3 regions of the Caproicibacter fermentans genome follow, and region 2 is predicted to be linked to each of the others. Evidence: riboswitches for the same ligand, from Rfam matches in the RefSeq annotation. Region 2 holds a riboswitch; each other region holds the start of a gene.
What was found. Region 2 has a riboswitch for tetrahydrofolate ahead of folE (GTP cyclohydrolase I FolE). Riboswitches for the same ligand answer to the same signal wherever they lie in the genome.
Positions count from the first base shown of each region.

Region 1: it holds a riboswitch for tetrahydrofolate, as region 2 does, so the genes downstream of both, HCR03_RS05030 (folate family ECF transporter S component) here and folE (GTP cyclohydrolase I FolE) in region 2, are expected to answer to the same signal.
Region 3: it holds a riboswitch for tetrahydrofolate, as region 2 does, so the genes downstream of both, HCR03_RS05340 (ECF transporter S component) here and folE (GTP cyclohydrolase I FolE) in region 2, are expected to answer to the same signal.

Region 1 is NZ_CP060286.1:1,015,576-1,019,730, reverse strand. Features, by position in the region: gene ffh (signal recognition particle protein) at 1-890, shown strand, start outside; gene rpsP (30S ribosomal protein S16) at 953-1,195, shown strand; gene HCR03_RS05035 (KH domain-containing protein) at 1,217-1,450, shown strand; THF riboswitch at 1,517-1,613, shown strand; gene HCR03_RS05030 (folate family ECF transporter S component) at 1,671-2,216, shown strand; gene rimM (ribosome maturation factor RimM) at 2,239-2,754, shown strand; gene trmD (tRNA (guanosine(37)-N1)-methyltransferase TrmD) at 2,744-3,493, shown strand; gene HCR03_RS05015 (HPr family phosphocarrier protein) at 3,849-4,112, shown strand.
Region 2 is NZ_CP060286.1:3,787,571-3,791,725, forward strand. Features, by position in the region: gene folP (dihydropteroate synthase) at 1-452, opposite strand, end outside; gene HCR03_RS18785 (HD domain-containing protein) at 482-961, opposite strand; partial or broken gene folE (GTP cyclohydrolase I FolE) at 1,005-1,592, opposite strand; THF riboswitch at 1,738-1,853, opposite strand; ZMP/ZTP riboswitch at 1,908-1,987, opposite strand; gene HCR03_RS18795 (helix-turn-helix transcriptional regulator) at 2,192-2,422, shown strand; gene HCR03_RS18800 (hypothetical protein) at 2,409-2,825, shown strand; gene HCR03_RS18805 (sensor histidine kinase) at 3,302-4,155, opposite strand, start outside.
Region 3 is NZ_CP060286.1:1,072,716-1,076,870, reverse strand. Features, by position in the region: gene HCR03_RS05345 (N-formylglutamate amidohydrolase) at 37-822, opposite strand; gene HCR03_RS05340 (ECF transporter S component) at 839-1,759, opposite strand; THF riboswitch at 1,902-2,017, opposite strand; ZMP/ZTP riboswitch at 2,085-2,164, opposite strand; gene HCR03_RS05335 (TetR/AcrR family transcriptional regulator) at 2,402-2,965, shown strand; gene HCR03_RS05330 (class I SAM-dependent methyltransferase) at 2,952-3,677, shown strand; partial or broken gene HCR03_RS20270 (cysteine-rich KTR domain-containing protein) at 3,679-3,813, shown strand; partial or broken gene HCR03_RS05320 (GNAT family N-acetyltransferase) at 4,068-4,155, shown strand, end outside.

The DNA of each region.
Region 1 (4,155 bases), 1.2 Mb from region 2:
AGCTGCAGGTTCTGGGAAGCCAGGCGGGCGTGCCCGTGTTCGAACAGGGGGCCGGCGACCCGGTGAAAATCAGCCGGGAGGCCGTGAAGCACGCAAAGGACTACGGCAACGACTTTGTTCTGATCGACACCGCCGGACGTCTGCAGATTGACGAGGCTCTGATGGACGAGCTTCGCCGAATCAAGGAAGCGGTTCCTCCCACCGATATCCTGTTGGTTGTGGATGCCATGACCGGTCAGGAAGCGGTCAACGTGGCGAAATCGTTCCATGAGCTTCTCGATATCACGGGCGTGGTCCTGACCAAGCTGGACGGAGACGCGAGGGGCGGCGCAGCGCTGTCGGTGCGCGCCGTGACCGGCAGGCCGATCAAATTCGCCGGCATCGGTGAAAAGCTCTCGGACCTTGAGGTGTTCCATCCGGACCGCATGGCGTCCCGCATTCTGGGAATGGGCGACGTGCTTACTCTCATTGAGGACGCCCAGAAGAATCTGGACCAGAAGGCCGCCCAAAAAGCCGCGGAAAAGATGATGCAGAACCGGATGGATCTGAATGACCTGCTCGACCAGATTCGCCAGATGAAGAAGATGGGGCCGATTCAGGATGTTCTGAACAAAATGCCGGGAATGGGCCAGCAGCTCAAGGATGTGCAGATCGACGACCGGCAGATTGACCGGACGGAGGCGATCCTTCTTTCCATGACGCCGCAGGAACGCGAGAAGCCGGAGCTGATGAACCCGTCGCGCAAAAGGCGGATCGCCGCGGGGAGCGGCATGAAGGTGGAAGACGTCAACCGGCTTTTAAAGCAGTTCGAGCAGACCCGCAAGCTGATGAAGCAGTTTAAGAAAAAAGGCATGCGCCGGCGCTTTGCCGGGATGGGACTGCCGTTTTAATTTGAATTCACCCGGCTTTCGGGCCGGTGAAGATAGATGCAAGGTTCGTGGAGGTGAAACAAATGTCAGTAAAAATCAGACTTCGCAGAATGGGCGCCAAGAAGGCTCCGTTCTACCGCATTGTTGTGGCGGATTCCCGTTTTCCGCGCGACGGACGTTTTATCGAGGAGATCGGATATTACAATCCGCTCGAGGAGCCGTCCGTTGTAAAGGTTGACGCTGAAAAAGCCAAGGCCTGGATCGCTAACGGTGCTCAGCCCACCGATACCGTTAAGGTTCTGTTCAAAAAGCACGGTGTGCTTTAAGAAACAGGGAGGTGCCTTGTCATGAGGGAACTGCTGTTATCCATTGCTCAGGGCCTTGTCGAGGCCCCGGAACTCGTCCGCGTGGACGCTGACGAACCGTCTGAGGACGGAACGGTCGTATATCATCTTCATGTCGCAGAAAACGACATGGGCCGGGTGATTGGCAGGCAGGGCCGGATTGCAAAGGCGATCCGCGTCGTGATGAGGGCTGCCGCGACCCGGGACGGCAGCAAGGTCGCCGTGGAGATCGACTGATTCGGTTCTTCGGGTTTCCGTTCCTTCAGGCCCGGACGTTTTGCGCGGGCCTGATAAGATTTAGAATGCAGAGTAGAATTTTGCGCGTTAAGTGCCGCCTGGACAGGGAGTTGCCGGACGGACGAAAAGGAAACTTGCGGTGCAGAGTTCGCATCCCGCTGCTACATAGTTTGGGGGAAACCTCCTTTATGTAGCATGAATACAAAAGGAGGTCTTTTCTATGAAAATTTTTTTTAACTCCGTCAAACTATCCAACGGACGCAGCGGTGTCATGTCCCTTGCCGCATGCGGCATGCTGCTTGCTCTCGATGTCATCCTCGGGATGTTCACTCTCAACCTGTCTCCGATTCTGAAGATCGGGTTCTCATTTCTTTCGGTCGCGGCCGCCGGCATGCTGTTCGGCCCGGTGGCCGGCGGAACGGTCGGCGCTCTTGGCGATATCATTTCTTATTTTATCAATCCGACGGGCCCCTATTTTCCCGGCTTTACGCTGAACGCTTTTTTGTCGGGAGCCGTCTACGGCTGGTTCCTTTACAAAAAGCCGGTTACTCTGCTCAGGTCTGTTCTTGCCAAAACCGTCGTAACGGTGCTCGTCAGCCTTTGCCTGAATCCCCTGTGGCTTTCCGTTCTCTACTCAAAAGCATTTTTTGCCGTCCTCTCGGCACGTATCGTCACCAATCTGATTCTGCTGCCGATCGACTTTTTGCTGCTGTTCGGACTTCTGAAAGTCATGGAAAAGGAACCGTTGTTTCATATGAAAAAATGAATCTTTATTTTTTGGAGGAGTTATGCAGAAGAAATATCTGGAAGCTGGAAAAATTGTGGGTACGCACGGCATTAAGGGTGAACTCCGTGTTCAGCCATGGTGCGACTCCGCCGAATTTCTGACGCGCTTTTCCACTCTTTATCTGGAAGCAGGGAATGTTCCCGTGCACGTGCTTTCCTCCCGCGTGCATAAGGAGCTCCTGCTGATGGTGCTGGAGGGAGTGGACTCGGTCGAAAAAGCGGACACATACCGCAACAAAGTCCTGTATCTTGACAGAAGCGACGTCACGCTTCCGGACGGCCGCTATTTTATGCAGGATCTGGTCGGACTGGATGTTTACGACGCGGATACGTTTCTGTATTACGGGACTTTGACCCGAGTGCTTCGCACCGGTGCCAACGACGTTTATCAGATCACTGCGCAGGACCATAAAAATTACCTGATTCCGGCGGTTCCGGAGTTCATTCTGGGGATCGACCTGGAGAAGGGGAAAATGATGATCCGCCCGATCAGGGGGATTTTTGACGATGAGGATTGACCTGCTGACGCTTTTCCCGGAAATGTGCGAAACCGTCATGGCGGAGAGCATCATCGGCCGGGCCCGCAAAAAGGGCGCGGTGCAGGTCTGCTGCCATCAGATCAGGAATTATGCGCTGGACAAGCACAGCACGGTCGACGATTCCCCGTTCGGCGGGGGAATGGGAATGCTTTTAAAAGCGGAGCCGATCGCGCTGTGCATGGACGACCTGATTGCGCATCTGGGAAAGAAGCCGCACACCGTTTATCTTTCACCGCAGGGGAAACCCCTGACGCAGCGGCGGGTAGCGGAGCTTTCGGAGCTGGACGGGCTGGTGCTTCTCTGCGGGCATTACGAAGGCGTGGACGAGCGCGTTCTGGAAGCTTATGCGGATGAGGAGATTTCAGCGGGGGATTACGTCGTAACGGGCGGGGAACTGCCCGCGCTGATTTTGGCGGACGCCGTCTGCCGCATGATTCCCGGTGTTTTGTCTGACGCGGAATGCTTTCAGGAAGAAAGCCATTTTCACTCCCTGCTGGAGTATCCCCAGTATACCCGTCCGGCAAACTGGCGCGGGCGGCAGGTGCCGGAGGTTTTGCTCAGCGGGAACCACGGCCTTGTGCGCCGCTGGCGCAGGGAGCAGTCGCTGGGGCGGACGGCGAAAAAGCGCCCGGAGCTTCTCGCGGACGCGGACCTGACGGATGAGGATCGAAGGTTTTTGTGCTCCCTTTCGGATCATACCGAAAAAGAAACATCTTAAATCTTTTGCATAGAATAGGAAAAGCGTGTTCACACGGCCGTCCGCCCGTTAACGAAGCTCCGTTTCCGAAAGATCGGTTCGTTTGATAAAAATTCTGTTTTAAATTCGCATTTTCAGCTTTTGTGAGCATGCTCGGGCGGGATAATCGGCAGACAGAACAAAAACTTTCAACAATTACGTCATAATGCACAAATGAGCCTTTGCGTGGGACTCGCCGTTGGGCAATCAATCCAAAGTTTTTGATTAACGTTGACGGCCCGTCCAAACGTGCTATAATATATATGGTGACGAATAATATCGTGTTCTGTTTTTCGGAATGCCTTCGGATACGATTTTGTGTAGGAGTGGATTTAGAATGTATGTAAAAGAAGTTCTGGTTCAGAATCAGGTGGGTCTGCATGCCCGTCCGGCAACTTTTTTTATTCAAAAGGCGAATGAATATAAATCTTCCATCTGGGTGGAAAAAGAGGAAAGACGCGTCAACGCGAAAAGCCTTTTGGGGGTTCTTTCCCTTGGAATCGTCGGCGGGACGAATATCAAAATTATCGCGGACGGGTCCGATGAGCAAGAGGCTGTGGACGGCTTGGTTCAGCTGGTGCAGTCCGGTTTCTCCGAATAAACAGTTGAAACATATGGCACCGCTTGATTGCGGTGCTTTTTCT
Region 2 (4,155 bases):
CCCGTGTTGGTTCTGTTATGCATGATACAGACCGGTACTTTACATGAAGCCGCAACATCGGCCATCTCTGGATCTTTTTTGAGGCCCCATATGTCATTAATCATATGAGCGCCGGCTTCAACCGCAAGTGCTGCTGTCTTGGCCTTATAGGTATCGACGGAGATCGGCAGAGCGCTCTCTTTGGAAAGCCTCTTGATGACGGGAATGACTCTACGAATCTCTTCCTCGGCCGACACCGGAACGGTGACCCCCGGCCTTGTGGATTCTCCCCCCACGTCAATGATATCTGCGCCTTCTTCCTCCATTTGCGCGGCATGCTTCAAGGCGGAGTCCATATCAAAATAATTTCCGCCGTCCGAAAACGAATCCGGCGTTACGTTCAATATGCCCATGATATAGGTCCGATTTCCCCATTTCCAAATCCTGTCTGCAATATTTAACTGATCTGTCATAATCAAGATTCTCCTTTTCAAAGCAGATTTCAATACGTTAACTCAGGATTTTTTCCGTCCGTAAACCGATTGCATACGTCTATGCTTTTGCAAAAAATGCAGGGTCTGCAAGCCTTATCGCTTTCATAGAGCACGGTACCCAAAAGAGATTTCCGGGTATCTTTTCTGCGATGAGTTTTTATGGCGTCCGTTATTTCTTCGGTGTCTTTACCGCTAACGCCGATATCCTCCAGAATTTCCTTTGCCAGAACAGCGCCTTCCAGTGCATGGTCCGATCCATCCCTGTATTGCTTCCATTTTGCGATATCATGAAGAAGCGCGGCCGCGTATATAATCTCTCTTGAAATTGGAAATTTCCTCTCCAGGCACATGATATAGGCCACTCTCGCCACGTCAAAAGAATGCTGCAAATCATGCCTGCAAAACAGTCTGTCTTTTTCCGCTTCGACATTCAGTTCCATATCCCTGATATACTGCGGATGTTTGAGAAGCTCATTTACCATCTTCATCAGAAACACTCCTTCCGTTAAAACCGGTAACGAATGTCTCATGTTTATTACAAAGTATCAGGAGTTTGTTCATCAGGTTTTGATCGCTGTTGAATCTTCCCCGCAAAGCCGTCGTCACGGTAAGCGCATTCGTATTTTTAATCCCTCTGGTCGCCATACAGGCATGCTGACCCTCGATGATGACGGCAACGTCCTCTGTCTGCGCGGCCTTCTGCATAATCTCCGCAATATCCGACCCGATCCGTTCCTGAAGCTGCAGCCTTTTGCTGACCATATCCGCGATTCTTACGATTTTGCTCAACCCCAGGACTTTACCGTTGGGTATGTATGCCACTGTCGCCATCATGTTGTACATCAGAGCAAGATGGTGTTCGCAGCAGCTGAAGATTTCAATATCCCTCACCACTACCAGGTCGTTGTTGTTTTCCGGCGTATACAGATCGTCTTCGAAGGTCTTGTGAAACATCCCGGCGATCTCATCATTTGTGTAGTTGATTCCCTCGAATCTTTCTTCGCACATCTTAGCCACACGGGCGGGAGTCTCCAGCAGTCCCTCGCGTTCCGGGTTCTCTCCCAAAGCCAATAAAAGCCCGCGTATGTGTTCTTCTATTTTCGTTTTATCTATTGACACTGTCATTTCCCTTTCTGCCAATCTGGCTGACAACCGACGGAGCAAAAGCCGGAGCCCCGTATTCCGATTCGTTTTCCGGTATGAAAATCCCCCCTTTATGTGGCAAAATTCCATGCCACATAAAGGGGGGATTACCCCAATATGCAGCAGCGGGATGCGAACCTTGTACCGTAAGCCTGTTAAAGCTTTTCGTCCCTCTGACAACTCCCCGTTCAGAAGGCACTGTAAATCAATGATTTACGCACAAAATTCTACTCTGCTCATGATTTTAAATTTGACAATCAGAACGAAATAAAAAAAGACCCACCAATCCAAGCATTACGCCCAGACGGTCGGCTTCCAAAACGCTGTACTCCCTGTGGTTAAATCCACTTCCGTCAGTCGTACAACACGTTTATGCTATCACTACTTCTCAAGATTGTCAACACCTCGGCCGGTTCGAATTGGCGATGTGCAGGGTGGCTGCACAAAATACAGGAAAAAACAGATGTAGATTGTTAACAATCCATGGCATGTGCCCGCTTTTTATTTCTAATTGACATTGATTTAGAAGCATGATAACATGAAACCAACTTCATATTTTGGGAAAGAGGGGGATTATGAAAACAAAAGTCAAAGAATTGCGAATGACGACCAAAATGACGCAACAGCAGTTGGCCGATTTGGTTCATGTTTCTTCACGGACAATCATTTCTATTGAAAAAGAACAGTACAGCCCTTCTCTTATGCTGGCTTATCGGATCGCGGAAGTGTTCGGAGTAACTGTTGAAGAACTGTGCTGCTTGAAAGAAAATAAAGAATTGGAGGATAAGCAATATGAAAATCTATGACAAAAAGAAATTTGGCTCCGGCTTAGTCTGTATGGCCTTAAGCTTGTTAAATCTGATCGCCAGCTTTTGGACTGGATTTGACGTGAGCGGTATCATTCTCATTTTGGCCCTCTTGCTTTTCGGGGTTGTATTGTTAGCACGCAGTCTTTCGTACAATTTGTCAAGAGAAGATCAGTTAGAAGGTTTGGATGAACGCAACCAACTTATTGAATTGAAAACAAAGAGTAAATCTTTTCGCTTGACACAGGGCATTTGTTTTGGATTAATGCTCGTATTCCTCGTCATGGGGAAAGTATCAGGAGAGAATTTGTTTATAAGTATGGGAGTTGGACTTGCATTTGCATATGCTGTTTCTATGTTTACGGAGATTTTTACATGCTTTTATTATGACAACCATATGTAGGAGGCCATATGAATAAGAGAAGTAAAATTGAACAACCGCTTCAAGATGAACAAGACGGGGAAACCGACATGTTTTACCATTAGATACAATAAAACGAGTAACTCAACATTTCACAACGTAAAGGCGGCATTCCACAACAATTCTATTGAAATTGGCTGTATGATTTGAAAAAATAATAAGATAGGCTACGTACAAAAATGTTGTTGGCACTTTCGGGACGGTCTCGAGCCGCTAAAACAACGTGTATGTGAACCGTTGTTTTAGCGGCTTATTTCTTCATCGCTCTGCCTCCTTTTTAAATATTAACTCATTACATGGAAAATCTGATGGGCAACACATCACCCGTCAGACCGTTACCCTGTGCAGTCTCTTGTAAACTGTACCTTGATAACGAATAACTAACAGTTTCATTTATGCCTATTTTATTTGAGGTAAGTTCAACAGCAAGACCACTTGATAAAGAAATCCGAAAACCATTAGCCTTGACTGGCTTGTACCTGAAAGCAGAGCACCGTTTGATACCCCTGCCCCGGCTCACTCTCAATGGTCATGGTGCCACAGTGTGCTTCCACAATCTGCCGAACCAATAGAAGCCCTAAGCCGTGGCGCAGGTTTAGCCGCTCGTCCGTGCTTTCCATGTAGTGGGTACTTTCTTTAAGCTCCCGCAGCTTTTCAGCTGAAAGCCCCACACCGTTGTCTGCAACCGTAAGAGTAATCACTGCTTCGGAGTAATCAAGAGTTAGCGAAATTTCACAGCCTTGCGGATTGTGACGGAAGCTGTTTTGCACCAAATTATTGATTGCACGCATAATTAAACGGGAATCACATTCCAGTATGACATTTTCAGCGGCAGGTTTAATCCCAACCTCCACCGGATAGGATTCAGAAAGCCCGCCATTCAGCAGTTCCACCGCATAGGATCGCAGAAGTTTAGATAAGCGCACCGGTTCCTTATGGAGTGGCTGCATTTCATATTCCAGATGTGACACCAAATTCAAATCCTGTACCAGTTCCTTTATTTTAATGCTTTGCTGTCTCACAATTTCAGCCTGATCCTTTACAGAGCTGTTTATGGTTTTATTATCTGCAATGCGTCCGGCGTATCCCAGAATCATGGACAGCGGCGTCCGTATATCATGGGAAACACCGCTGATCCAGTTCGCTCTTGCTTCGTTCTGTTTGCTCAAAATGCGAGATGCTTTATTGATACTTCCCGCAACCTCTGATAAATCACCGCCGATAGCCAGCGATACCGGCTTACCGTCGGAAAGCGTCTCAATCGCATCAATGATCGGTTCCGTACTTCGGATAATTTTCCGTCTGGAGAAGT
Region 3 (4,155 bases), 1.2 Mb from region 2:
ACGTCAGCTATGCGCTGCGATTGCGCCTGCTTTTATTTACTCCCAAAAACAAGGCAGCCGCATAAACGCTTCCTTTAGCCTCTGCTTTGCCGACTGAAAAAGCATTTCGTTTCTGTCCGTTAGTTCCTCCTCGCCAAAGTAGCGGTTGTCAATATATTTGGTATAACGAAGCTCCATCATTATGCCCTCAATCCGCTCACCAAAAAGCTCACGGTAATGGTTAATAATGTGTCCTCCCAAGTTTGCATTCTCTATAACACTGTAGCCTTGTGCTGCAAGATTTTCATGCAGTCGATGCAATGTCTGTTCAGAGGACGTAACGCCGCGTCGGTTGGATAAATAAATATCCTGACTGCCGCCGTCGCCAAAATCAAGGAAGAAGCTGTGCAGGTCCAAAAGGAGAACCGATGGATACACTTTTAATTTTTCACGCAACAGCTTTTCAAGCGCCTGATGGTAAGGATTATAATACAGGCTTACCCGGCGGTTAATTTCATTCTCATCCAGCGGTGAAGAATACAAAGGGCTACCTTGAGTATTTTCCTGATAGACCACGGTTTTGCGGTAATCCCCATGTCTTGCACTATTGGCCGGTCGGTTCATGTCAACTACATAGCGGCTTAGGTGGTTGATTATTGTTGTGCATCCCATTGCAGGAAGAAAGTCGTATAGCTCCGGCAAAAACCAATCTGTGTTTGACAGACAGGCACCATCAAGTAGGCTGCTGCGAATGTCTTCGGGGACAAAGGTGCTGCTGTGTGGTAAATCAATCACCACCGGAAACAGATGTGTATTTTCGTTTAAAACCGTATAGTGCTTCATGGTTGTTACTCCAATCCTACGAATCCTTTGGGTCCCTTTCTAGCTTAACGGATGGCCCGTCCATTATCTCTTGCACGGTTTTCTGTTTTCTGCAAATACCCAGCAGTAAGGCTACAAAATATGCCTTGACTGTATTCCCAAGGATTTCTTCAATCACTCTGGGAATCCATATGACTGCAAACGGCAGTACCTTCCATGCGGTAAAGATTGTTTCGCACAGGACGATGGTATTGAGAGTGGTAACAATCAGGCCGGAACCGATCATAGCGATAAGAAGCTGGGGGATCCGCCCCCTGCTTGTGTCATGAACAAGCTTTTTCGATAGGAAAAGATCAGAGGCTAACAACAGGATGCCGAGAGCTGCGTATCCAATCATTGCGGTTGTGACCCAAGAGATATAGGTTGTCAGGTTTCCCGACGGATCTTTTGCACCAAGGGTTCTTTCAATCAACATTTTGCTGATAAGGTGCATGTTGTCCGTATTGATGTTTTCTTTTTGTACATGATTGTAGAATTCACTATCAACGCCATCGGCAGCGAGAAACGCAATATTACAAATCCCTGCAAATAACATGAGCGCGGAAAAAATTGCAACTGCAATTCTCATTTTCCTGCTGTCTTTGTTGCGAAGAGCAGACCATAATGCGCCCCGGATAAATCCACCGGCAGCTACGACCAGCGTCATAAGAGGGATATAGGTTCCCACGGGTTTTAAAAGGTAACCCAAAAAATCAGAAAGGCCGGACACAACAGCTCCATACACAGGCCCGAACAACAGGGATGGCATGATGGAGAAAATCCCGGAAATGCCAACGCTCATTCCATTTTGTCCAAACATCGGTATGTAGAAAGAAAATGTTGTTTTTAAAACAAGTGAAATACTGAGAAATACCGCAGAGATTGTGATGCGGCGCACATATAAAGTTGAATCTTTCAATTTAACTTCTCCTTTCATAATCGTGACATAGAAAGTTTACGGTTAAATTGATTTTCTAAGTTGTGACCATTAAATACACCTCCTGTCATGCAGCACAGCTACACAACAAGAGGCACAATCATGACACCGCTTCTCCTTATGCAGCAGCGGGATGCGAACCTTGTACCGCAAGCCCTGAAAGGCTTTTCGTCCCTCTGACAACTCCCCGTTCAGAAGGCACTGTAAATCAATGATTTACGCACAACGTTCTACTCTGCTCATGATTCAAATGTTCTCTGAATGATATGAACTGCATTCAGAAAATAAAAAAGACCCACCAATCCAAGCATCATGCCCAGACGGTCGGCTTCCAAAACGCTGTACTCCCTGTGGTTAAATCCACCTCCGTCAGTCATACAGCACATTTATATTACCACTGCCCATTAGTATTGTCAACTTCAAGACATAAGAATTTTATTAGACTCGTTGCCGTGAGCCTTTAAAAATTTCTGCTACCTGGGCCCTCTTTGTTTGCGAAAACATCGAGGAAAACGGGGAGATCCACAAAAAACTATGACCCTTGACAAATTGTATAATTATTTGTACAATAACTAATGTTATCAATAACATTAGTTATTGTTACGACTGGAGGTGCTTGAATAAATGCCTGCTAAAAAGCAAATCTCAAAAGAAGCAATATTACAGGCCTCATTAGAGATTGTACGTGAATGCGGATTGAACGCTGTAAATGCAAGAAATCTTGCTGAAAAATTGCAGTGTTCCACACAACCGATTTATCTTTCTTTTACAGGAATGGACGAGCTAAAAGTTGCAGTTACACGGATGATTGATAAAGAATATGATCTATTTGTGAAAAGACGTATTGACAGAAACAATTATGTGATTAGTAAGGCTAAAGCGCACGTTTTGTTTGCTTTATATGAAAAGAACCTATATACAGCTATGTTTTTATCAAACACATTAGAGGGAATAAGTCTTGACGAGATAGTAAATGCTGAATGGAATCAAAAAGCGATATCATCAATAACGTCTGACTTTAGGATTGATAAACCTACTGCTGAAAAAATTTTTATTGATATTTGGCTTTTGTCAAGTGGTCTTGCTACCGAGCTTGCCGCAAATAAAATGAGAATAAATGAAACTGATATTCAATCGTTATTAAGTGGATTTTATGAAAGGATGAAAAATTGTTATGCTGAAAAGTAAAATCCGAACTCAGGAAGAAACAGAAAAATATCTAGAAGAATTAAAGGATTGGCTTGATGGGGTAAAGAATGCTCCCGTGGAAGGAATGGCGGATTTTTTCGCGAATAGGATTAGTGAATATAATAATGTTCATTTAAAAAATTGGGGCGAGGAATACGCTCATATCGCAGATTTCTTTGATGATGGTTTGAAAACATTATTTGATATTGGTTGCGGCACGGGTTTAGAGCTTGAATCAATCTACAAGAGATTTCCCGAAGTCAAGGTTACAGGCATCGATTTGTCTGAATCTATGCTTGATAAATTGAGAAAAAGCTATGGTGATAAAAACATTCAAATAATCAATGCGGACTATTTTGAATACGCGTTTGAGGAAAACAAGTTTGACGCTGCTATGTCTTTTGAGACACTTCATCATTTTAAATATGAAAAAAAACAACTGATTTATAGTAAGCTTTATCAGACGATAAAAGCTGGTGGATATTATATAGAATGTGACTACATTGCCTGTTGCGATGAAGAGGAAGCGCTTTGTCTTGAGGGATATGAATATAGGCGCAAGCAAAATAATATACCCGAAGATATGTTGATACATATTGATATTCCACTGACATTGGAACATCAATTTGAACTTATGAAAAATGCCGGTTTTAGAACTGCTAAGGCTTTGTATCAAAATTGTGGAACAGTAATTATTAGAGCAGAAAAATAGCGATACAATACTCGAAAACTTCCCCCTATACTGTCCTAGGTGTAGACAAGAATCCCTAATCAATGAGCCAGACGCTAAGACACAGAGCCGATCGTCCTTGGAGGGTGTACGTAAGACCCATTGTTCCTCATTCTAACTGCTTTGTCGTGCCTTTCACCCACATATAGTAATAGACGGTTAAAATATGGTTCTGAAAGGCGTGGGGGGGAGCAGCGATCTGATCGCATAACGGAAATGAAGAGCGATCCCGCTGCTCAGTTTATGAGTCTGTATGCGGAACGGCCAACTCCACACGGCGGCCGGGGGCTATCTATTTTGTTTCCTGTGTGCTATAATGACGGGGAAATATCAGGAAAGAAAGGAGACACTTAACGTGCCGGCTTTTGGCTTCTTGTCCGCAGGGAAGCCCGCGTTGTGGTAGGATCCGTCGACTTTAAAGCGCCTCCCGATCAAAATGGGGAAGTGGAAATCGGGTACG